4 regions of the Paenibacillus sp. FSL R10-2736 genome follow, and region 1 is predicted to be linked to each of the others. Evidence: riboswitches for the same ligand, from Rfam matches in the RefSeq annotation. Region 1 holds a riboswitch; each other region holds the start of a gene.
What was found. A riboswitch is a leader RNA that binds a small molecule or an ion and turns the genes downstream of it on or off. The one in region 1 is predicted to bind cyclic di-GMP.
Positions count from the first base shown of each region.

Region 2: linked by a shared signal. The riboswitch ahead of NSQ73_RS27320 (PA14 domain-containing protein) and the one ahead of NSQ73_RS10005 (thiamine pyrophosphate-binding protein) in region 1 are both predicted to bind cyclic di-GMP.
Region 3: linked by a shared signal. The riboswitch ahead of NSQ73_RS32800 (choice-of-anchor A family protein) and the one ahead of NSQ73_RS10005 (thiamine pyrophosphate-binding protein) in region 1 are both predicted to bind cyclic di-GMP.
Region 4: linked by a shared signal. The riboswitch ahead of NSQ73_RS33560 (transglutaminase-like domain-containing protein) and the one ahead of NSQ73_RS10005 (thiamine pyrophosphate-binding protein) in region 1 are both predicted to bind cyclic di-GMP.

Region 1 is NZ_JBBOBN010000001.1:2,389,265-2,395,003, reverse strand. It holds gene NSQ73_RS10020 (SDR family NAD(P)-dependent oxidoreductase) at 1-118, opposite strand, end outside; gene NSQ73_RS10015 (helix-turn-helix transcriptional regulator) at 335-1,294, shown strand; gene NSQ73_RS10010 (methyl-accepting chemotaxis protein) at 1,418-2,668, shown strand; cyclic di-GMP riboswitch class I at 3,173-3,269, shown strand; gene NSQ73_RS10005 (thiamine pyrophosphate-binding protein) at 3,388-5,031, shown strand; gene NSQ73_RS10000 (carboxymuconolactone decarboxylase family protein) at 5,083-5,445, shown strand; gene NSQ73_RS09995 (hypothetical protein) at 5,646-5,739, shown strand, end outside.
Region 2 is NZ_JBBOBN010000001.1:6,375,934-6,381,672, forward strand. It holds gene NSQ73_RS27315 (glycosyl hydrolase) at 1-375, opposite strand, end outside; gene NSQ73_RS27320 (PA14 domain-containing protein) at 589-3,081, opposite strand; cyclic di-GMP riboswitch class I at 3,095-3,175, opposite strand; gene NSQ73_RS27325 (sugar phosphate nucleotidyltransferase) at 3,313-4,686, opposite strand; gene NSQ73_RS27330 (UDP-glucose dehydrogenase family protein) at 5,572-5,739, opposite strand, start outside.
Region 3 is NZ_JBBOBN010000002.1:1,079,766-1,085,504, reverse strand. It holds gene tnpB (IS200/IS605 family element RNA-guided endonuclease TnpB) at 43-1,164, opposite strand; gene NSQ73_RS32805 (LPXTG cell wall anchor domain-containing protein) at 1,470-1,787, opposite strand; partial or broken gene NSQ73_RS32800 (choice-of-anchor A family protein) at 1,780-3,458, opposite strand; cyclic di-GMP riboswitch class I at 3,540-3,629, opposite strand; gene NSQ73_RS32795 (LPXTG cell wall anchor domain-containing protein) at 4,134-5,739, opposite strand, start outside.
Region 4 is NZ_JBBOBN010000002.1:1,246,052-1,251,790, reverse strand. It holds rRNA gene NSQ73_RS33565 (16S ribosomal RNA) at 64-1,621, opposite strand; gene NSQ73_RS33560 (transglutaminase-like domain-containing protein) at 1,988-2,779, opposite strand; cyclic di-GMP riboswitch class I at 2,812-2,892, opposite strand; cyclic di-GMP riboswitch class I at 2,966-3,046, opposite strand; gene NSQ73_RS33555 (class D sortase) at 3,174-3,827, opposite strand; gene NSQ73_RS33550 (GtrA family protein) at 3,900-4,304, opposite strand; gene NSQ73_RS33545 (glycosyltransferase family 2 protein) at 4,294-5,271, opposite strand; gene NSQ73_RS33540 (phospholipid carrier-dependent glycosyltransferase) at 5,353-5,739, opposite strand, start outside.

The sequences.
Region 1 (5,739 bases):
CGTTTCTTCCCGTAAAATACACAAACGCACCTGCCCGGGCCAGCTCCAGGGCAATGCCTCTGCCCGCTCCCCTGCTCCCGCCTGTAACTAATGCAACTTTCCCTTGCAAATCTGTCATTATATCCGCTCCTCTCAGCTTTCATCAGATGATCATGAAGTTATCTAAAAGCTATCTTGCACCAACCGGCTCTCCTTATTAATATTAACTCTTATATATGACATCAACTGACATATATATATGATAAACTTAAAATATGTTCTGCTTAAGCGGAAACGGCTTTGCCGTTCTTGAATAATCGGGAAAAATTTCATTATAACCAGGAGGCCTTTATCCATGAGAGCAGACCGACTATTATCTATTATGCTGCTGCTGCAAAGCCGCGGTAAAATAAGCTCCCGCGAGCTGGCACAAACGCTGGAGGTTTCCGAACGGACCATCTTCCGGGATATGGAGTCACTGAGCATCTCCGGCATTCCCGTGCTGGCAGAACGCGGCCGTGAGGGAGGCTGGAGGCTGGCCGAGGGTTACCGGACCTCCCTGACAGGTATGAACCCCAAAGAGATTGGTGCGCTGCTGCTGCCTGCAGACCCGGCAATTCTGCAGGCGCTTGGGATTCAGGAGGAGTTCTCTTCCGCTGTCCGTAAGCTGCAGGCCGCTGGTGCAAGACAGCCCGCTGCCGCCTTCAGCCTTCTTAATGAGCGTATTCATATTGATGGCGCGGGCTGGCATCCGTCAGGCGAAACCTATCCCAGTCTAACTGCATTACAGGAGGCTATATGGGAAGACCGTAAAGTGAAAATCTGTTACATGCGCGGGGAGGAGAGATCAGAGCGGCTAATTTCACCCTTTGGACTCGTAGCCAAACGTGGTGTCTGGTACACCGTGGCCGAAACAGGCGGTGAAATGCGGACCTACCGGGTATCCAGAATAAGTAGTGCTGAAGTCACGGATGAATATTTTAGCAGACCTCAGGATTTCAATCTGGCACATTACTGGGAAGCTTCTACCATGGCATTCAAATCTGCATTGCCCCGCTACCCTGCCAAGCTGCTGGTGAAGGACAATATAATGAAGGTTCTCAAACAAGAACGTTATGTTTCCGTACTATTCCAGGAGCCTTCACCTTCACCCGGCTGGCACTCCGTCGAAGCCGAATTTAATACGCCGGAGTCTGCCTGCCGGATCATCTTATCCCTAAGCCCGGGCATTAGAGTTACCGCTCCGGCGGAGCTTGCAGACAATGTTGCGGCCACTCTGCGGGAAGGGGCTGCATTATATGAAGACAATGTGTAAACGTACTCTTTTGGAGCAGCCCGGGAAGAAGTTTTATGTCAGTTCTTACAATAGACCGATTACGCTTTAATCCCCTATAATATTACAATGCACAATATTTATTTCTAGGGGGAACTATAGTCTATGGACTGGATGAACAAGCTGCCTTTAAAACAAAGAATCGTTGCCGGATGTTACCTGGTTGCCGCTTTATTCGCTGTCCCTGTGTTAATTACGCTCATTGCAATGGGAAAGTTGATAATCGGTATTATTCTGATTGCGGTATTGGCTGCACTGACCTACCCGCTTGCGCGCTTCATTGAGAGAACGCTTACATCTTCATTTGAGGATATCTCCAATGTGACGCATACAATCGCCAAAGGCGACTTCACCAGCCGTGCAGACGAGAACGGATCAATGGGCGACATCAGCCGCTCCTTCAACACTATGATCGATAAATTGAAGAAGATCCTAACCGACGCTTCACAGCTTACCCGCCAGGTTATGGATGCCAGCCGGGGTATTGAGGACAAGAACCAGAACCTGAAGATTGTAATGGCACAGGTAGCCTCCTCTTCCAACGAACTTGCCCTGGGTGCGAATGAAATCTCGGTGGATATTGCCGATATGACGGAATCGATCAAAGATATCGAAACCAAAGTCTCCAATTATACGAACTCTACCAAGGAAATGAATAAACGCTCCGCCCATACACTGGAGCTGGTTGAAAAGGGACGTCAGTCCGTGGACACTCAAGCCGAAGGCATGCGGAAGAATATCCAGGCTACACAAAAAGTAGCAGATACGATCGAAGCGCTCTCACAGAATGCCCGCGGCATTACCATGATCACCAAGACCATCACGGAAATTGCCGAACAAACCAATCTTTTGTCGCTTAACGCCTCAATTGAAGCTGCACGTGCAGGTGAGCACGGACGCGGTTTCGCAGTTGTAGCACAGGAGGTCCGCAAGCTTGCCGAAGAATCAACCGCCTCCACCAAGGAAGTGTTCGGGCTGGTACGCAGCATCGAGGCCGATATCAAGCAGGCTATCGATAACATCGCTATTAATGAAGAGGTTGTTCAGGTGCAGAACGAGATGATAACGGAGACAGCACATATTTTCGCGCAGATCGTACATAGCGTGCAATACATAACCGAGCAGATCTCCTCCTTCTCCGCAGAGAGTGATCTGATGCTGGAGAGTGCGCTCAAGATCTCCGGGGCGATCGAGAATATCTCGGCCATTACCCAGGAGACGGCAGCAGGTACCGAGGAGGTATCTGCGGCGATGAACGAACAAATTCATGCCCTGCAGTCCGTAGCGGAAGAGACCGAGAAGATGACACAATCTGTCTTCCAGCTGCAAAAAACAATCCATATTTTCAAATTCTAGCAGCAGCCCCAAGAGACCATTTCCGCAGAGCAGTCTGCGGGAACGGTCTCTTTTTGGCATGGAAAAAGCAGATTGTAATGTAATATTCACAAAGTGTTAAAATAGTGCATAACCCTAAAATAACGTCTTTGCACTTCTTTACTGCTAATTCTTTATTACTAATAAACTAACATTATTTTAAATTTTAATCACCTATTTCTTAAGACCTATTTCTAGGTTCTCCCAGCCTATAATTCTAATACATCTGCATAGTTTCAGGAGGTTCCTACGATGTTATGAGGCTTATGACTTATGCAGATTAAATTCTGCTCTTTTTCTGCATTTGCATTATAAGACTTTGGTCTTCCAGACGCATCCATTTTCAAAAGTTTGAATATCTAATATTTCATCTCCTATTACATCTGAATATTCGCCAAATTTCGCGTTTTGCTGCAAACGGCTTATTGACAAAAGGCGAGCGAGGAATATATTGTAAAGGAAAATTATCCTTCGCTGTATTGATAACAACATATGAGGCAAAATTCACCGAAAGGGAATGACGCAAAGCCATGGATCTACAGTCTCACTTATCCGGTGAGATCATGACAGCCAGGTTGCTGAAAAACTATGAACGTCCGGGAATCCGCGTTCAGTTATGGTGATTCGTGCAACAGGCCTGTGCTCCTATTTCGAGTACAGGTTTTCTATTGCTAGCATACAATCAAAAAACAACTTGTGGGGTGGATGTTCTGAAGACAGTTGCAGATTATATGGCGGAAGCATTACGCGATCTTGGGGTAACACATTCTTTTGGTATTATTGGCAAGTCCATTTGTCCTATAGCTCTCAAACTTGTTGACTATGGCATTGAGTTTATTCCCGGCCGGCATGAGTCCAGCTCCGGCTTCGCAGCAGGCGGCTATGCACTGAAAACAGGCAGTCTCGGGGTTGCCTTCGGCACCTCCGGTCCAGGCGGAACGAACCTGCTAACCGCAGCAGCACACGCCAAAGCCAACAATCTCCCGGTGCTCTTCATTACCGGTCATCAGTCTATTAAAGAGCTGGGGATTCCCCAGTGTCAGGATTCCACATCCTATCTCGCCGATTTGGCGGACATGTTCAGACCAGCCACTCTTTTCAGTAAGCTGGTAGAACGCGGCGACCATTTCAGTACGATTTTCAATCATGCCCTGTCTATCGCCCTTGGTGACAAGAAAGGACCTGTTCATTTATGTATTCCGTTTGATGTTCAGACCGAGCGCCTTGAAGAATGCCGGATTGTCCTTCCGCAGCGGGAAAGGCTCGTCAGCTACGCCAACTACGAACGGGTCATTTCAGCGATCAATGCTTCCAGCAGGCCTCTGATCATTGCCGGTAAAGGGGTTAACCGCTCCGGTGCGCACAAGGAACTGGTACAGTTGGCCGAGACCTTCAACATACCTGTAGTGACCTCCCCCGGCGGTAAAGGAGCCATTGCTGCGGATCACCCGCTCTATCACGGTCCTGTGGGCGTTGGCGGATGTACGCACGGTGATGAGATGTTGAACAACAGTGATCTGTTTATCGTGCTTGGTTCGCGTCTGAGCGATATGACCATATGCAATCTTAAGAAGGAGAATCATCCGGATCAGCTGATCCAGTTTGATGTTGATCCAACCTTTGTCGGTAAAATATTGACTTCCGATACCATTTCCGTCGGCGGCGATTTGCGTGACAACCTGGAGCTGTATCTCGGCAAGATTGATCCGTCCACCATAACCAGACGTGAAATAGAGATCTCCAATCACTATACTGAAGAGCTGCCTGTGCTGTCCAAGCTCTCGCTGGCTTCGGTAATGAGCACGATGAGCGATTTGATACCATATAACAGCAGCGTGTTTGTTGATGACGGCAGCCACGGCTTCAATGCGGTCAAATGGTTCAACGTGAAGAAACCGGGGAGCTTTGTATTTGATGCCTATTTCGCCTGCATGGGGAATTCAATCGGCATGGCCATCGGTGCCAAGGCGGCTGCGCCGGAAGAGACGGTCTTCTGCATTACCGGTGACGGCTGTTTCATGATGCTCGGAACTGAAATTAACACAGCGGTTTGCAAGAATATTCCGGTTATTTTCATCGTTGTGAACAATATGCAGCTGGATATGGCCCTTAAGGGAATGGAAAAAACAACCGGACGTATCGATGGAACCATCTTTGAAGTCCCTATGGATGCAGTTAAGTTTGCTGAGTCCCTGGGAGCCACCGGCTTCCGCGCAGAGACGCAAGAGGAGTTTGCCTTTGCAATCAGCCAAGCAGTTGAACTTAACCGCGTAGCCGTTATTGAGCTGTTGACCGACCGTGACGAAATGCCTCCTACGGCCCACCGTACACTGGATCTCAACTAGGCTGTATGTTACAGATTCCCCAACTTACTATCAGGAGGCAAACAAGTGAATATGAACGTAGACAGCGGACTGGACCATTTCACCAATCTTTCCGGGGACTATGGTGCCAAAGCCCTAGCTCCTATTAAAGAGCATTTTCCTGAATTAGCCGAGTATATCATGGGCAATGCATACGGTGATATTTTTCAGCGGACGACCATCGGTTCAGACTGGAAAGAAATTGCTGTCATCTCTTCTTTGATCACCATGGGACAATTTGAACAGTTGGGTGTTCACTATGTAATGGCGCTCCGCGTGGGGATGACCGTTGATCAGATCAAAGGTATCCTGCTTCATCTGACACCTTGTATCGGCGCACCCAGAGTGATCTCGGCGTTCAATGTTCTGCTGGAGACGCTGGAAGATATTCGTTAATTAACAACATAATATTACATCATTCGACTTTTGTATTGCGTATTAAAGAAAGTTCTGGTTATAATGAAGGCAAAATATCCCAAAACCAAGTTCACTTTGTCGAATATAGTCGCAGGAACGTAGTTTTTCGGGATATCAACATGATGAATCATCAGGTCACTCTGAATAGTCATGCAATTAAAATTACGGGAGAGATGAACATGGGACAATTTATTTTGAAGACGGACACTGCGAAGAAAGTAATTAACATCGAGCTGGAAGGAACCTTCTCGAACGAGGACGGTCTTAAATCGA
Region 2 (5,739 bases), 4.0 Mb from region 1:
GGCACTGTCTACGACAGCTTGGCGCTGCCCAGCAATGGTCTCTTCGGACTGGTTGTTAATGGCTCCCAGCTCGTAGCCGTGCAGAACGGCATACTGCCCGCTTGCATTTTTAAGCTTATTATTGAATTCATCAGGACTCTCCAGATAATCATGCTGGCCGGAGATCATACCTTTGCCGCTGAGATCGGCAAGATAGCTTAACAGTGCGGTGGCTTCCTTGGAAGCGGAGGGATTAACGGGTTTGATTGGAGCGGCAGGAGTATTGACGGTACGTGCTACCGGAAGACTGCGCGCCTCCCCCCATGGCAGAAGAGAAAGGATAAGGATAATTGGAATAATTGTCGTATATAGCCTGTACTTACGGTAAGTGTTCAATATAATCTCCTTTCCCCGGGTCTCACTGCCGCCTTAGGCGTGCAGGCATGCAGTTCTCTCTTTAAGAGGCTGCAATGAATTACCCGGATGGTCTATAGCTTAGTAGCCCTGCTGATAAGCAGGGCCATTAAGATTGGACTTTATAGGATTTAGAATTGTAACGTCTTAACCAGTATCAGCGCCAATAATGAATACAGCTGCGGGGGTATGATCTTAGGAAGCGGAAGGGAGAAACAGTGCGCTCGCAGGAACCGTTGCCTTAACTTGGCTCGGACTCTCCCACATCAGGCGTGCTCTGGCATCTCCTTGATTCTCATAGTACTCCACTTGTATATCATATAGCTGACCGGCTGTCAGGCTTATGCTTCCTGTGCGTTCGGTCCCGCTCTGCTTCATCCAGCTGTCGATCACAAGCTCACCATTGATCCGTACGCGGATGCCGTCATCTGAAGTGGTATAAATCTGATAAGTCTCAGTGTATAGCGGCTTGAGCTTACCGCTCCAGCGTACAGAGAAGAAATCTATGCCGATTGCGGCATCCGGCGTGCCTTGACGCCAGTTGAAGTCAAGCACTGCATCGGTACGTACCACTGCCGGAGCACCAGACAACGTCATATTATTGAAATATTCCGCAACCAGCCCATTCGCCGCAGGAGCCTCGGCCGTAAGATTCTCCGGTAATGGAGCTTCTGCCGGCGTTGGTGCCGCTGTTGGCGTTGGTGCCGCTGTTGGCGTTGGTGCCGCTGTCGGCGTTGGTGCCGCTGCTGGCGTTGGTGCCGCTGTCGGCGTTGGTGCCACTGTCGGCGTTGGTGCCACTGTCGGCGTTGGTGCCGCTGTCGGCGTTGGTGCCGCTGTCGGCGTTGCTGTTGGCACCGGTGTTGGTGTTGATACTGGTAACGGCGTTGCTGTTGGTACTGGTGTTGCAGTCACAGCCGGAGCATCCAAAGCTGCTTTGCTGGCTGAAGAAGCAGCCGTGTTCACAAATAACGCGCTTGTAGGGACAGTTGCCTTCGCCTGGCTTGGACTCTGCCACATCAGGCGGATATTGGCATCGCCGGCATTCTCGTAATACTCCACTTTGATATCATACAGCCGGCCTGCCTGCAGGTTTATGCTTCCTGTACGCTCGGTACCGCTCTGTTTGGTCCAGCTGTCGATTACAGCTGTGCCGTCAATATAGACGCGGATACCATCATCGGATGTAGTGATAATCTGATAGGTTTCACTGAAAGAAGGTTTGATCTGACCCGTCCAGCGTATGGAGAAGCTATCCACTCCAAGCTTGGCATCCGGCGCTGCCTGGCGCCAGTTAAAGTTCAGCAGCGCATCATTCCGGACCAGAACCGGAGTGCCCGAAAGCGTCATGTTCTTGTAGTATTCTCCCTGAAGACCATTCTGAACGACGGGGGCCGTCACAGAATCATTGGAAGCAGGGGGCGGCGTCAGTACCGGTATTGGCATTGCAGTCGGTACCGGCGCTGGTGTTGCTGTTGGAACTGGCGTTGGTGTTGCTGTCGGTACCGGCGTTGGTGTTGCTGTCGGTACCGGCGTTGGTGTTGCTGTCGGTACCGGCGTTGGCGTTGCTGTTGGTACCGGCGTTGGTGTTGCTGTTGGTACCGGCGTTGGCGTTGCTGTTGGTTTCGGCGTCGCCGTAGCAAATGTGCCTGCTTTATAATCGTCCCGGGTCACAGTATAGCTGTCGCTCATGAAGCTTTTGATGGTAGCATTGGTGTTGGTTTCATACAGCATTTTTCCCCAGCTCATCATATATACCCAATTTTTCTGGGAGAGCTGCAGCTTTGCCGTGCTTGGCATTTGTCCATTCTCGCCAATGGCAATCGGTTTGCCATTCGCAAGGGCAAGCAGGCTGTCATGGTATTTATTCATATAATCATTCTCATATATATCTGCCGCGAGTACATCCACCTTGTCAGCCCCCGGATAGGTCAGCGCATAAGGATCAGACCAGGCATTGGGTGCATTGGGGTTCCATACCCACAGCAGGTTGTTTAATTTATGAACGTTTACGAAACGGTCATACATAATATTCCAAAGCGCAGCAAAGTTATTTTTCTTCCCCCACCAGAACCAGTCACCGTTCATTTCGTGGTAAGGTCTCCAGAGTACGGGAACACCAGCATCCCGCAGGCTTTTAAGTGAAACTGCCACTTTGTCCAGATCTGCAATCAATGCAGTGTACTGTGTTGTACCCGGAGTAATATATTTATTGAATTCCGCCTGGCTCAGCGGTTTCTGAACATTGGACCAGAGGTATGCGGTACCCGGCAGATTCTCATGAAAAGTCATGGCTACAATGCCGCCGCCCTTATACCAGTTGATCGCGCTGTTCACAACATTTCTGCGTTGCGCCGCTGCTGTACTTTCCGATTGGCCGCTGATTACACCCAGTTCATAGCCGTGAAGAGCTGCATATTGTCCGCTGGTTCCCTTCAGCTTGTTGCTGAATTCGTCCGGACTTTCCAGATAGTCATGTTGGCCGGTAATAATGCCTTTTCCAGTGATAGAATACAGATCATCCAGCAATCTGACTGCTTCGGTTGAAGCCTCCGGATTAACGGGCGCTTTGGAACTAGATGCAGCTTCTGCAGATGAAGGCATTCCGCCGAGTCCCAGAGGTACTGCAGTCAATAAAAGGGCCAGAGACAGCACAGTGCACAGCAAACGAGACTTACGGTAAGTTATCAAAATCCATCTTCCTTTCGGTAGCCAGGCTGCCACTCTTGCGAAGGCCCTATAGCTTTGCGTCCCTATCTTTCGATTAGGTTTGCCTTTGTCGTATTGGAAGGATTAATCCCTCTTACCGTAAGTATCGTCCCTATTTAGTTTTAATTTAGAGCAAAAATGAAATTTTCTTAATAAATGGTTCTTAATACCTGTTTTGGATTTGTAACAATTGGTTATATAGATAGATTAGACCTACGAAATGAATTGCTGTAAGGCGATATCTTCCCAATCCAAGGTGATTCGGATGTTATCTTCCTCCACCAGCTCAGAGCCGGTCTGCACTTCGATAAATTCCATATCTGTCAATGCCAGGATCGCATGCTTGGTGCCTTCCGGAATCCGTACGACATCCCCCGCCTTCACATTATGCATTTTCTCATTGAGCACAATGCTGGCTTCACCGCTGACAATGGTCCAGATTTCACTGCGTTTGTGATGCAGCTGATAGCTGATATTTTTACCTTCAGAGATAAAGATCCGCTTCGTCAGCACCTCATTGCCTTCCGCATATTTCACATAATCAATTACCTTGTAGTGGCCCCAGCGGCGTTCTTCGTACATCGGTCTTTGTTCAAAAGATTTCAGCACTTCTTTAATGCGCGGGCTCTCCGCCTTGTGCGTAACCAGAATTCCGTCCGGGCTGGCGGCGATAATCAGATCCTTCGCTCCGATCACGGTGATCGGAATGTCCAGCTCGTTGATCAGGCAGGTGCCTTCGGAATCTGCAGTGACGAAGCCTTTGCCGACATGATTGCTGGTCATTTCTTCAGTCAGCGTGTTCCAGGTGCCCAGATCCTTCCAGAATCCGGCGTAAGGCTGAACCACGATATTCTCTTCTTTTTCCACCACTTCGTAATCAAAACTGATGGAAGCCAGCAGTTTATACTGCTTCTGCAGTTCCTCATAGTTCAGCGGCAGTCCTTTGCGCTGCAGAATATCCAGCAGATAACCTAGACGGAAAGCAAACACGCCGCAGTTCCAGAGCGCGTTCCGGCTGATCAGCTCCTCAGCCTGCTTGCGGTCCGGCTTCTCCTGGAAGTGGCTCACCTGCAGATACCCGCTCGCCCCCGCTTCGGCGCTGGTAGGAATGATATAGCCGTATTTCTCGGAGGCATGCTCCGGAACTACGCCCATCAGCGCCAGATTGGCGCCGCTCTCCAGCATCGTGCTCTCCAGCTGCAGAACGGTTTCGAAGAAGGACGACTCCACATAAGGATCGACGGGCAGGATGGCTACCGTCTCGCTTGGTGAAACACCGGCGACCGAATACAGGTAAGCTGCTGTCAGTGCGATGGCAGGGAAGGTATCGCGCCGCTCCGGCTCAACGATAATCGGCACCCCGCTGCCCAGCTGGCTCTGAATCATCTCTACCTGGCTGCGGCCGGTAGCCAGGTAGGACGATTCCGCCATCCCTGTCTCCTGCAGCTGTCTCCATACCCGCTGTACCATGGATTCCGGTTCACCTGCCGGGCTTTCCAGTACTTTCAGAAATTGCTTCGAACGTGAATCATTGGACAAAGGCCAGAGCCGTTTACCAGAACCGCCTGATAGAAGTACTAGTTTCATAAGTGAACCCTCCTAAGTTTATGTGATGTCGCGAAAATATCGGATTGTTATTGGGAACTGGCTGCGTTTGCTTAAGCCAAAAAGGCGGGCTGTTATGAGGGTCACTGCAAGGAATGTTTGGACTTTCGGCCGCTGCCCGTCTCCAGATTTCCTGATTTAAACCGCTTATCGCGGTAGAAATCCGGAGACAGCATATGCTTCCGAAGCTAGCTTTCCTACGGAAAGCTTTCAGGCGGACGCTAACGCTCCTACAGTTCCAAAATTCCTCTCCGTTCCATTACATAACAGCTGGCTTATTCGCTTCGCCCACAGGCGAAGCTCCCGGCTAAAGATCCGGCTATTGCCGCTTGGTTGAGCGGCAATAGAATTAACTGCTGCCGCTGGTTGTTACGGCAATATAGCCTGTGGCTGCCCCGCCTGCTTTTGCGGGGACAAAGCCATTTCACGCTTGTTCCAAGGCGGCGCCGCTCAACTATGCGGCAGTGAGAGATTTAAGGGATTAAGTGCATCTTGTTCCAAGGGATTTCCGCTCGCTGTAGCAGCGAAGGGGAAACATAACACTCTTGTTCCAAGGTTTTACGTTCACTTACGCGGCGGTGGAATCAAGAGCACTAATGCCTCTCATTTCCTCCATTGGCCCACATCCGGTGGAATCAGAGGAATTTATCCCTTAATTTCCCCGTATAGCACACTTTCGGCGGAATTATAGGGAATTATCCCCTTAATTTCCCCGTATAGCACACTTTCGGCGGAATCAGAGGGAATTATCCCTTTAATTTCCCCATACAGCTTACTTTCAGCGGTATTAGAGGGGTTTTTCCCTCTAATTTCCCCGTGCATCACACTTTCAGTGGGAGGCTGCGGGATCACTGATAGACCAAGAGCTTAGACCGCGCCGGCAACGCTGGCGGAGAATCCGCTAAGGCCGCCCATCTGCGGGCGTCCGACAGAATGATACTCCAGGCCGGTTCCTTCGATCTGCTCTTTGCTATAGACGTTGCGGCCGTCGATCAACACCTGGCGGCGCATGCTCTTCGCCAGCAGATGCAGGTC
Region 3 (5,739 bases), on a different contig from region 1:
CGCAAGTGAAATGTTGAATTCTATCGTTTGGTTAGGTGGCGGTTAAACCGCTACTTGTTCAATATTGTGAGCGGCGTTTTCGTCACGGTCATGGATCGTCCCGCATGCCGTACATGTCCATTCCCGAACGGACAGGTTCTTCACCTCGGGGTGGATCGTGCCACACACATGGCAACGCTGACTGGTCGGCTCAAACGTGTCGGCGATCCGAAGATTTCGTCCATACCATTTCGCTTTATACGTCAGCTGTCGCACCCACTCGCCCCAAGACGCATCAGCAATGGATTTTGAAAGCTTGGGGTTCTGAATCATATTCGCCACACGCAGATGTTCGATACTAATCGTTTGGTTTTCACGAATCAGTCTCGTGGTCAGCTTGTGGAGGAAGTCATTTCGTTTATTGGCAATGCGTTCGTGAATACGAGCGATATGCTGCCTTGCTTTCTTCCAGTTGGAGCCGCCCGGAGTACGCCGAGCCATCCGCCGCTGCCAAAGCGCCAGCTTGTTCTCGTATTGACGGTAAAAGCGAGGATTGGCGATATGTTCGCCGTTTGAGCATACTGCATATTCTTTCAAGCCTAAGTCGATGCCAATAGGTGTATCCACTTGGGGCAGAGGGTTCTTTTGAACTTCGCAAACGAGCGAAACGAAAAATTTCCCGCTGGCGTTTTTACGAACGGTAGCGGACAATATCCGGCCTTCCAGCTTCCGGGAGTTTGCAAAACGTATCCAGCCGAGTTTTGGGAGCTTCAAGCGACTGCCCTCCATGGCGATATTCCCGTTGGTGAATTTGGTCGTGTAACTTTGAATCGGATGCTTTCGGCTCTTGAAGCGTGGCGCTTGATTTTGCTTCTTGAAAAAACGATCAAAGCTATCCGCCACATGACGAGCAGCCGACTGCAAAGCGATGCTATCGACTTCTTTCAGCCAGTCGTATTGTGCTTTTAAACCGGGGAGTTGTGTTGCACAAGCGTGATAAGACAAGCCTTTTCCCGTTTCCACATACCTTTGATTCCAAGCTTCCAAGAAGTAATTGAACACAAAACGGCAGCAGCCAAACATTCGACGAATGAGTTGCTGTTGCTCTGTATTGGGGTAGATCCGATATTTATAGGCTTGATGAACCAGGGGTTTCGAAGAAACCTCCTGCGCAGACACGAGCATGTGCAACACCTCCTTTTAGTGATCTCATTCATATTATAGCACATATGTTCGTATTGAAATCGAAAACTGCTGATTCATCCCCAACCTATCGAGGGTGGAGTATTCTCAGCTTTTTTAGATAAATAATTTGAGCATAGTATAGCATGGTATCCGTCCAACTAAAAACACTGCCGTCAGTCCGGCGCTGTCTGGTGTGTGTAAGTAGTGAGCTACGAATTGAATGCGCTCCCCGTATACAAAAAGACTGCTTCCCGGAGAATCTCTCCGGCAGCAGCCCTCATCCAAACACAGCGGCTTAATCATAATTATTTGCGCTTGTTCACTCTGGCAGTTCTTCTAAGAAGCAGGCCCAGACCGGCAAGAGCAACACCCGCAATATAGTACGGCGCAGGACTTGATTCACCCGTCTGCGGCAGGGTTTGCTCTGCAGTCACACTACCCAGAGGAATCTCGTCATCGATAATGATTTCTTCAGGTGCCGGTCCTGCTACAGGTGAAGGTCCAGGTGCAGGAACCTCCACAACTGGCTGTGGCGCTGTTGTTGTCATCACCGTCACAACCGGTGATGCTGCCGGCCCGAGAGGAACCGGGTCATCAATAATAGTCGTGTCAGTATCAGTCACAATAGTCCCAATCACTGTCGGAGCGGTTGATGTCGGAAATACGAAGCTTGGGACAAAGACGCTCGTGCTGGTTGCTGTTGGTGCCGCTGTAGGTGCCACTGTCGGTACAGCGGTCGGCACTGTTGTTGGTGCCGCTGTCGGTGTTGCCGTTGGCACTGTTGTCGGCGTTGCCGTTGGTGCCGCTGTCGGTGTTGCCGTTGGTGCCGCTGTCGGCGTTGCCGTTGGCGCTGTTGTTGGCGTTGCCGTTGGTGTCGGCGTTGGCGCTGTTGTCGGCGTTGCCGTTGGTGCCACTGTCGGTGTTGCCGTTGGTGCCGCTGTGTGTTGCTGTTGGCGTCGCTGCCGGTGTTGCCGTTGGCGTTGGCGTCGCTGCTGGCGATGCTGTTGGCGTCGGTGTCACTGCCGGCGTTGCTGTTGGCGTCGGCGTCGCTGCCGGTGTTGCCGTTGGCGTCGCTGCTGGCGATGCTGTTGGCGTCGGTGTCACTGCCGGCGTTGCTGTTGGCGTCGGTGTCACTGCCGGCGATGCTGTTGGCGTCGGCGTCGCTGCCGGTGTTGGCGTCGGCGTCGCTGCTGGCGTTGCCGTCGGCGTCGGCGTCGCTGCCGGTGTTGCTGTTGGCGTCGGCGTCGCTGCTGGCGTCGGCGTCGCTGCCGGTGTTGCCGTCGGTGTCGCTGCTGGTGTTGCTGTTGGCGTCGGCGTCGTTGCCGGTGTTGCCGTCGGTGTCGCTGCTGGTGTTGCTGTTGGCGTCGGCGTCGTTGCCGGTGGCGTCGGCGTTGCCGTTGGCGGATCTTGGCCTTTATAAGGTATATGGTGGGATTCTCCCGATCCTGAGAGCGAAGCTCCGATCAGATTCCCGTTGATTTGACCATTATTAAATTGAATAGAGGCATATGGAGCCAGCACAGATCCCAGAACTCCGATACCTTCGATTTGAAGACTGGTCGCTTGACTGAAGTTATATAACACTTTACTGTTCATAGCGTTATCCTTATTTCCGTTACCATTAATTCCAGTCCCCATATTCTTCATAGTTACTGAAGTACCGGAGATATTAACTATAGCTGTTGAGCTATCGGGAATCTTAATTCTCAACTCATTTGCACTAGACAGCTTGCTGCCGTCTACAGTAAATATGTTAACATCCGAATTTGTACCTTCCAAAAAGAAATTACCGGAGTTGGCAGTGGTAACCCCATTAACAGGCAGAGAAGCAAGCTGCTGAGATTTCTCACGGAGCAAACTGAACTCGGCTGCAAAGTCCACAACATTTACTTGTTGTTGTAAGCTTCCTGTTCCCCCGCGCGGGCCGCCGCTGCCGCTATAACTCCCCCGTAGACTACATCACCCACGGTTTCTCCCTGGGAATAATACAGATTACCACCGGCGATGAGAGAGTAGGCTTCCTTCGTTTCCTCACTAGTAAGACTATGTCCCACAGAATAATTAACATTTAAATTCACGTTTCCGCCGGCAGCTAATCTACCTTCAATATCACTATGTTTAACATCAACATCTCCCAAGATGAACACATTATACTTGGATGCATTGCCCGGCAAAGAGTTGCCCTCGGCTTTAACTGAGGTGCTCCCCAGTGAAATAATTCCGCCGCTTCCCACAATCAGAACTGCTATAAGTCCGAACACCGTAAGTCGTTTGAATTTTTTTAATTGGAACATACAGCTCACCTCACAGTTAATATAGATATAGGCCACATTTATATAACAAAAAAAGACCGCCGGAAAGAGGATTGCTCTCTTTACGGCAGTCGGACGATCATTGCGCTCCATCGCGCTTTAGACTCCTGGACTTTGCGTCCCGTCCTTTCGAACGGTTTGCGTTTATACGTCAGTGGAAGATTAGGTTGTGAAATTATGTACTAAATCAAACTTTTATACTAATGTCTATGACATTCGTTACTTTGGAACTATTTTTAGTTTATCCGCTATCAAGGCTGATTGTCAATGAAATCCTTTGAAACATCTGGTAATAGATTATATCTGCTGATTCATTCCAAAGCACTGTTACAAAAGGTTTTTTTAAAGAATCTATAGCTTTTTCACCTAAATCCCGATCCTCTCATCGCCCTCGATGGCACCTACAAGAATATTTTGGAACCATGTATAAAGAACTAATTTTAATATTACAATTTTTAATATAAACATGAGGGCCCATGATCGTAAAGACGCACCTCTTTCTCCTTAGCACATTTTCTTTTACGAGGAAACATAATAACAAATGTATATCCCACATAAAAAAGGCTGCTTTCAGGAGAACGTCTTCTCCCAAAGCAGCCTTTTCCCGATTTAGCGGTGATATCGCCAGCCTTTCGGAAAGGATCTTACGGATTGCATTTATTTACGTTTATCTGTTCTGGATCTTCTGCCGAGGAATATTCCCAATCCTGCAAGGGCTAGACCGACTAAGTAATAAGGAGCCGGACTGGACTCACCAGTCTTCGGGAGCGCGGCATCCGCAGGTACATTGCCTAACGGAATCTCTTCATCAATGATTGTCACAATCGGTGTTGGACTTGGTGTTGCGCTTGGGCTTGGCGTTAGGGTTGGACTTGGTGTCACCACTAACGGCCGAGGTGTTACTGTTGCCACAGGGCCCAAAGGCAGCGGATCATCAATGATTATGGTATCTGGATTTACAATATAGCCGATTATTGGAGTCGGCGTTGGCACTACATTAATAAAGACGGGCGGTGCAGACGATGGCACTGGTGCCGGTGGTAAAGTCGGCGCTGGTGTTGGTGTTGGTGTTGGTGTTGGTGTTGGTGTCGGCTCTGGCGTTGGTGTTGGTGTCGGCTCTGGCGTTGGTGTTGGTGTTGGTGTTGGTGTTGGTGTCGGTGTCGGTGTTGGGGTCGGTTCTGCCGTTGGCGTTGGTGTCGGTGCTACTGTCGGTGTCGGTGTTGGCTCTACTGTTGGCGTTGGTGTCGGTACCGCTGTTGGCGTTGGTGTCGGCTCTACCGTTGGTGTTGGTGTCGGTTCTGCCGTTGGCGTTGGTGTTGGCTCTGCCGTTGGTGTCGGTGTTGGCTCTGCTGTCGGCGTTGGTGTCGGTGCTGCCGTTGGTGTTGGTGTCGGTTCAGCCGTTGGCGTTGGCGTTGGTGCCGCTGTTGGCGTTGGTGTCGGCTCTACCGTTGGCGTTGGCGTCGGTGTCGGTGCTGCCGTTGGCGTTGGTGTTGGTGTTGGTGCTGCCGTTGGCGTTGGCGTTGGTGCCGCTGTTGGCGTTGGTGTCGGTGCTGCCGTTGGCGTTGGTGTCGGTGCTGCCGTTGGCGTTGGTGTTGGCGCTGCCGTTGGTGTTGGTGTCGGTGCTACCGTTGGCGTTGGTGTCGGTGCTACCGTTGGCGTTGGCGTTGGTGCTGCTGTCGGCGTTGGTGTCGGTGCTGCCGTTGGCGTTGGTGTTGGCTCTGCCGTTGGCGTTGGTGTTGGTGCTGCCGTTGGTGTCGGTGTTGGATCTGCCGTTGGCGTCGGTGTCGGTGCTACTGTCGGTGTTGATGTTGGATCTGCTGTTGGTGTTGGTGTCGGTGCTGCCGTTGGCGTTGGTGTCGGCTCTACCGTTGGTGTTGGTACTGCTGTCGGTGTTGGTGCCGCTGTTGGCGTTGGTGTCGGTGCTGCCGTTGGTGTCGGTGTTGGTGCCGCCGTTGGCGTTGGCGTTGGTGCTGCCGTTGGCGTTGGTGTTGGCTCTACCGTTGGTGTTGGTGTCGGTGCTGCCGTTGGCGTCGGTGTCGGTGCTGCTGTCGGCGTTGGTGTTGGCGCTGCCGTCGGTGTTGGGGTCGGCGCTACCGTTGGCGTCGGTGTTGGTGCTGCCGTTGGCGTTGGTGTCGGTGCTGCCGTTGGTGTCGGTGTTGGTGCTGCCGTTGGTGTCGGTGTTGGTGCTGCTGTTGGCGTTAGTGTTGGTGCTGCCGTTGGTGTCGGTGTTGGTGCTGCTGTTGGTGTTGGTGCCGCCGTTGGC
Region 4 (5,739 bases), on a different contig from region 1:
TCTATTGTGGAAGCTTTAGCTTCCGATTTGAATGTCACCGTTGCAGGTGACGATTCTCCATAGAAAGGAGGTGATCCAGCCGCACCTTCCGATACGGCTACCTTGTTACGACTTCACCCCAATCATCTACCCCACCTTCGGCGGCTGGCTCCCTTGCGGGTTACCCCACCGACTTCGGGTGTTGTAAACTCTCGTGGTGTGACGGGCGGTGTGTACAAGACCCGGGAACGTATTCACCGCGGCATGCTGATCCGCGATTACTAGCAATTCCGACTTCATGCAGGCGAGTTGCAGCCTGCAATCCGAACTGAGACCGGCTTTGCTGGGATTGGCTCCACCTCGCGGTTTCGCTTCCCGTTGTACCGGCCATTGTAGTACGTGTGTAGCCCAGGTCATAAGGGGCATGATGATTTGACGTCATCCCCACCTTCCTCCGGTTTGTCACCGGCAGTCACTCTAGAGTGCCCAGCTTAACCTGCTGGCAACTAAAGTCAAGGGTTGCGCTCGTTGCGGGACTTAACCCAACATCTCACGACACGAGCTGACGACAACCATGCACCACCTGTCTCCGATGCTCCGAAGAGGGGCACTATCTCTAATGCTTTCATCGGGATGTCAAGACCTGGTAAGGTTCTTCGCGTTGCTTCGAATTAAACCACATACTCCACTGCTTGTGCGGGTCCCCGTCAATTCCTTTGAGTTTCAGTCTTGCGACCGTACTCCCCAGGCGGAGTGCTTACTGTGTTAACTTCGGCACCAAGGGTATCGAAACCCCTAACACCTAGCACTCATCGTTTACGGCGTGGACTACCAGGGTATCTAATCCTGTTTGCTCCCCACGCTTTCGCGCCTCAGCGTCAGTTACAGCCCAGAAAGTCGCCTTCGCCACTGGTGTTCCTCCACATATCTACGCATTTCACCGCTACACGTGGAATTCCACTTTCCTCTTCTGTACTCAAGTCACCCAGTTTCCAGTGCGACCCCAGGTTGAGCCCAAGGTTTAAACACCAGACTTAAATGACCGCCTGCGCGCGCTTTACGCCCAATAATTCCGGACAACGCTTGCCCCCTACGTATTACCGCGGCTGCTGGCACGTAGTTAGCCGGGGCTTTCTTCTCAGGTACCGTCACTCCGGCAGCAGTTACTCTACCGGACGTTCTTCCCTGGCAACAGAGCTTTACGATCCGAAAACCTTCATCACTCACGCGGCATTGCTCCGTCAGGCTTTCGCCCATTGCGGAAGATTCCCTACTGCTGCCTCCCGTAGGAGTCTGGGCCGTGTCTCAGTCCCAGTGTGGCCGTTCACCCTCTCAGGTCGGCTACGCATCGTCGCCTTGGTGAGCCGTTACCCCACCAACTAGCTAATGCGCCGCAGGCCCATCCCCAAGTGGCAGATTGCTCCGCCTTTCATTCTCTCTTCAGGAGAGGAAAGAAATTATCCGGTATTAGCTACCGTTTCCGGTAGTTATCCCAGTCTTGAGGGCAGGTTGCCTACGTGTTACTCACCCGTCCGCCGCTAAGTAAGAATGGAAGCAAGCTTCCATTCTTACTCCGCTCGACTTGCATGTATTAGGCATGCCGCCAGCGTTCGTCCTGAGCCAGGATCAAACTCTCCAAATTGTATTTAGAAAGAGCGATTGCTCATTTTGAAACATCTGACGAGAATTGTTATATTCTCTAATTTGGATCTCACCGAAGTGATTTCCGATACTCACTCGTTGTTCAGTTTTCAAAGATCAAGCTCGTTGTCAGCGGCGCTTACCGCGTCACCAGCAACTCTTATAATATATCACGTTCATTCGAGTAATGCAAGCTTTATTTTGAAATCACTTATTTAAGTCATTTCTTATTAAGTTTGCCGCTCCAACAACGCTTATTTATAATACCCTATCTCTCTACCAAAAAGCAACCTTTTCCAAAATAAAAATAACCCGCTTAGTTACTAAGCGGGTTATCCTCAATGAAACTATGAATGCATCTGTGCTCTTAGTAGAACTTAGCTGCAGTATATTTACTTGCCACTTTAACCAGATCTGCTGTTTTGCTGTTCTTGGCAAGTCCAGCATCAACTGTAGTATCAATAGTTACCCATTTGCCATTAAGGAACACTTCATTCCAAGCGTGGTAAGAAGTCACATAACTTGTGTTACCCATAACCAGTTTGGTAGGAATGCCTTCACTGCGAAGCATAGTAGCGAACAAGGAAGCGTAATCGTAGCAGATCCCCTTCTTGGTAGCCAAGGTGCTGTCGTTGTTAGGGATGTAATCTGTAGTAACACTGGAAGCCAGGGAATAATCATATTTCACATTGGCTACGATATAATTATAGATAGCCTTCACTTTGTCTTCATCTGATGTCAAACCTTGTGTAAGCTGTGTTGCTTTCAGAACTGCTTTATCGGAAGAACTCCATTTAACATTCTGTACGGAGCTCAGATATACGGCGTTGGCGTTGCTCAGGCTAAGATCTACCGTCTCGGAAGAGATTACTTTGTATTTGTTGCCGGTAGTGTTCTCAAGTACGGAAACCTTGTATGAACCGTTACCTTGTTGAAGCGGGAATGTTTCAGTTGGTTTGGAAGTGTATAAGTTGTAGGTGTAGCTGTTATTATCTTTGGTGATCATCAGCTTAATCTTCTTATCCTTAGGAACATTATAAGAAACTCCGATAACACCCTGATCAAGTTGACCTATGTTCAACCAGCTTGCATCCGCATTAGCAGCTTGAGCTGTACCTGTCTGCACCGACGTAACCACTACGAATAGTGTAACCAACATTAAATAGAACTTCTTCATTGGATAAAACCCCTTTCGGTAGCTGGCTGCCATCCTTACGGGAAGGCCCTTTAGCTTTGCGTCCCTACCTTTCGATAGGTTTGCCGTTATCGTATAAGCTTTATCTGTCCTTGCTTCTACCATAAAATGCTAGATTCACAATAAGAACAAACAAAAAAAGCCTCTTCATTCGGTAGCTGGCTGCCATCCTTACGGGAAGGCCCTCTAGCTTTGCGTCCCTACCTTTCGATAGGTTTGCCGTTTATCGTGTATTAGCTTTGTATAGTTATATCTTACCATATCTATTTCTATTATCAAGACCTAAATCACTAGATTTCCGCGAAAACAAATAAAAATTTTAAGTATTTTAAGTTTTTCCGTCATTATTCTACAAACATCACGATAACTTTGCGTGAATGATAAGTCTATGCGTTGGATTCACCAGCGGATCACAAGTAATGAGTGTTAGAATCTTGTCATCCTTATTCCCTTTCAATACGGATACATCGGTTGGTTCCACAATAGTCACATCATAAACTACATAATTGTATGCCTGCTTGCCGGTTGTAACGGAAATAGTGTCCCCGACTCCAACTTCATTCAATCTGTTGAATAGCCTTCCCGTAGTTCTTGATCTATGCGCTGCAATTGCAGCATTCCCAGCAGAGCCAAGCGGAGCCGTCTCCTTCATATGCGCAGCAGCATGCTTCATATTCGCCTTGGTGGCGCCTTCCAGCACAGGCAGCTTCAGATCTATTTTGTCGATTTCGATGATTGCCATCACCTTGCCTCCGACTTCAATCTCAGGCGCAGCAGAGGGTTCTGGCTCTTCCGCAGCCGACTCATCCGCCAGCAGCTGGGTTACTTCCGCGTAAGGCTTACTTAGATCAGCACTGGCCGGAGCTGACGCAGACGGAACGATTTCACTGTAGGCCTGTTCAGCCTCTTCCAGCAGCTTTTGCTGCTGACGGTCATTGTACCATTCGCTTCCTTTGGGATAGAGCATAATCAGTACCCCGGCAAGTATAATCAAATAGGATAATTTCCGCATGACAATCGCCTCCGTAATATAGAATAGATGTTACCCTCCCGGAAAAAATTAAGAAGCAATGCTTCTTAATTTTCAGAATACCCATTTCCGGCTTCCGAAGAAATTAATGATCACCGTAACAAATGTGACCAGCACTTTGGCGATCAACACTTGAATACCAAGGGAATCGGTCAATATATGAATCAGCAGCACCGATATACCAAGCACCACCAGGTTCAGCACGATAAACCTAACCAGCTGCATCCGGTCGAAGCCCTCTTTATTACCTCTGTCCCGGTCGCGAAAGGTCACCTTTTTGTTCCAGAAGAAGCTGTTGGCCGTACCGGCGCTATAGGAAATAATCTGCGCAGGGGTGTTGATCATCCCAAGGGAATGCAGCAGTGTGAATACAGCAAAGTCAATCAGTGTATTCAGCAGGCCTACCGCATTGAATTTCAGGAACTGGATGAACCCCGCACTCCATCTCTTATCTGGCATAATCGCTTTCCTTCCGCGTGTCTTCTATTTCCGCATCCGGATAGCCTTTGGTCTCACGTACAATATAGAGCGGTCTGTCCTTCGACTCATCATAGATCCGTCCGATATACTCACCAATTACCCCCAGCAGCATCAGTACAATCCCGTTGAAGAGCAGGTTCACGCCGACTATAGATGCCCATCCGGGTACGGTCCAGGAGGTAAAGATTTTTTGGAACAATACCAGGAATAGATAGATGAAGCTGGAAAAGGACAGAAAGAATCCGATATAAGATGCGATTTTGAGCGGTTTGTGGGAAAAGGAGGTGATGCCGTCGAGCGCAAACCGGATCATTTTCTTGAGCGGATATTTCGTTTCCCCGGCAAAGCGCTCCTCCCGCACATATTCTACCATGGTCTGCCGGAAGCCTACCCAGCTTACCAGACCCCGGACATACCGGTTCTTCTCCTTCAGACCGCGCAGCACATCACAGACTTTACGGTCGATCAGCCGGAAGTCCCCGGTATCGGTAGGGATTTCAACACTGGTCATACTGCTGAGCAGGCGGTAAAAGATCTTAGCGGTGACTTTCTTGAATAAAGTCTCCCCGTGACGCTTCAACCGCTTGGCATACACGACTTCGTAGCCCTCTTTCCACTTCGCAATCATCTGCAGAATAACCTCAGGAGGATCTTGGAGGTCTGCGTCAATCACCACGACTGCCTGGCCTTCGGCATAATCCATACCAGCCGTAATCGCCACCTGGTGGCCGAAATTACGGGAGAAGTCGATCAGCTTGACATGCTCATCCCGGCTGCTGATCTCGCGCATGATCTCCGCCGTGCGGTCCCGGCTGCCGTCATTGACGAAAACCAGTTCATAGGAATCGCCGCAACCATCCATTACTTTTTTGAGCCGCTCATAGGTTACCTGAATGACTTCCTCCTCATTGAACATGGGGACAATTACACTGTATCTGGCTTTCACCTTAGTTCCTCCTATAAGTTTCTACGAGATACCCCGCAATAAAACTGTCTTCTGAAACATGTGCCTTCTTAAATAGTGCCCCTAGAATACCCAGGAAGGGAACCAGCGCAGTACAGTATTGATATAACTGCTGTTAACCTGCATTCCGGATAACACCGGATAGAACATTACAAACAGGATGGCTGCAGCAGCCACATAGGCATACCGCAGGTATTTGGCGTCGCCGAATCTGCTGTCAAGCAGCTTCAGGATATAGACAACCGACAGAATCATAAACGGCACCATCGCAAAATAATGGTACAGGAACGTCTCACGCGGCACAAGCATCCACGGAACATACTGTGAGAAGAACCCGATCCAGATCATGTACAGATTCTTGTCCCGGCGTTTCACGGTAAGCCACACGGCTGCCAGCATAGCGAAGATTCCTGTCCACCAGATGAGGGGATTCCCCATGGTCACGATACT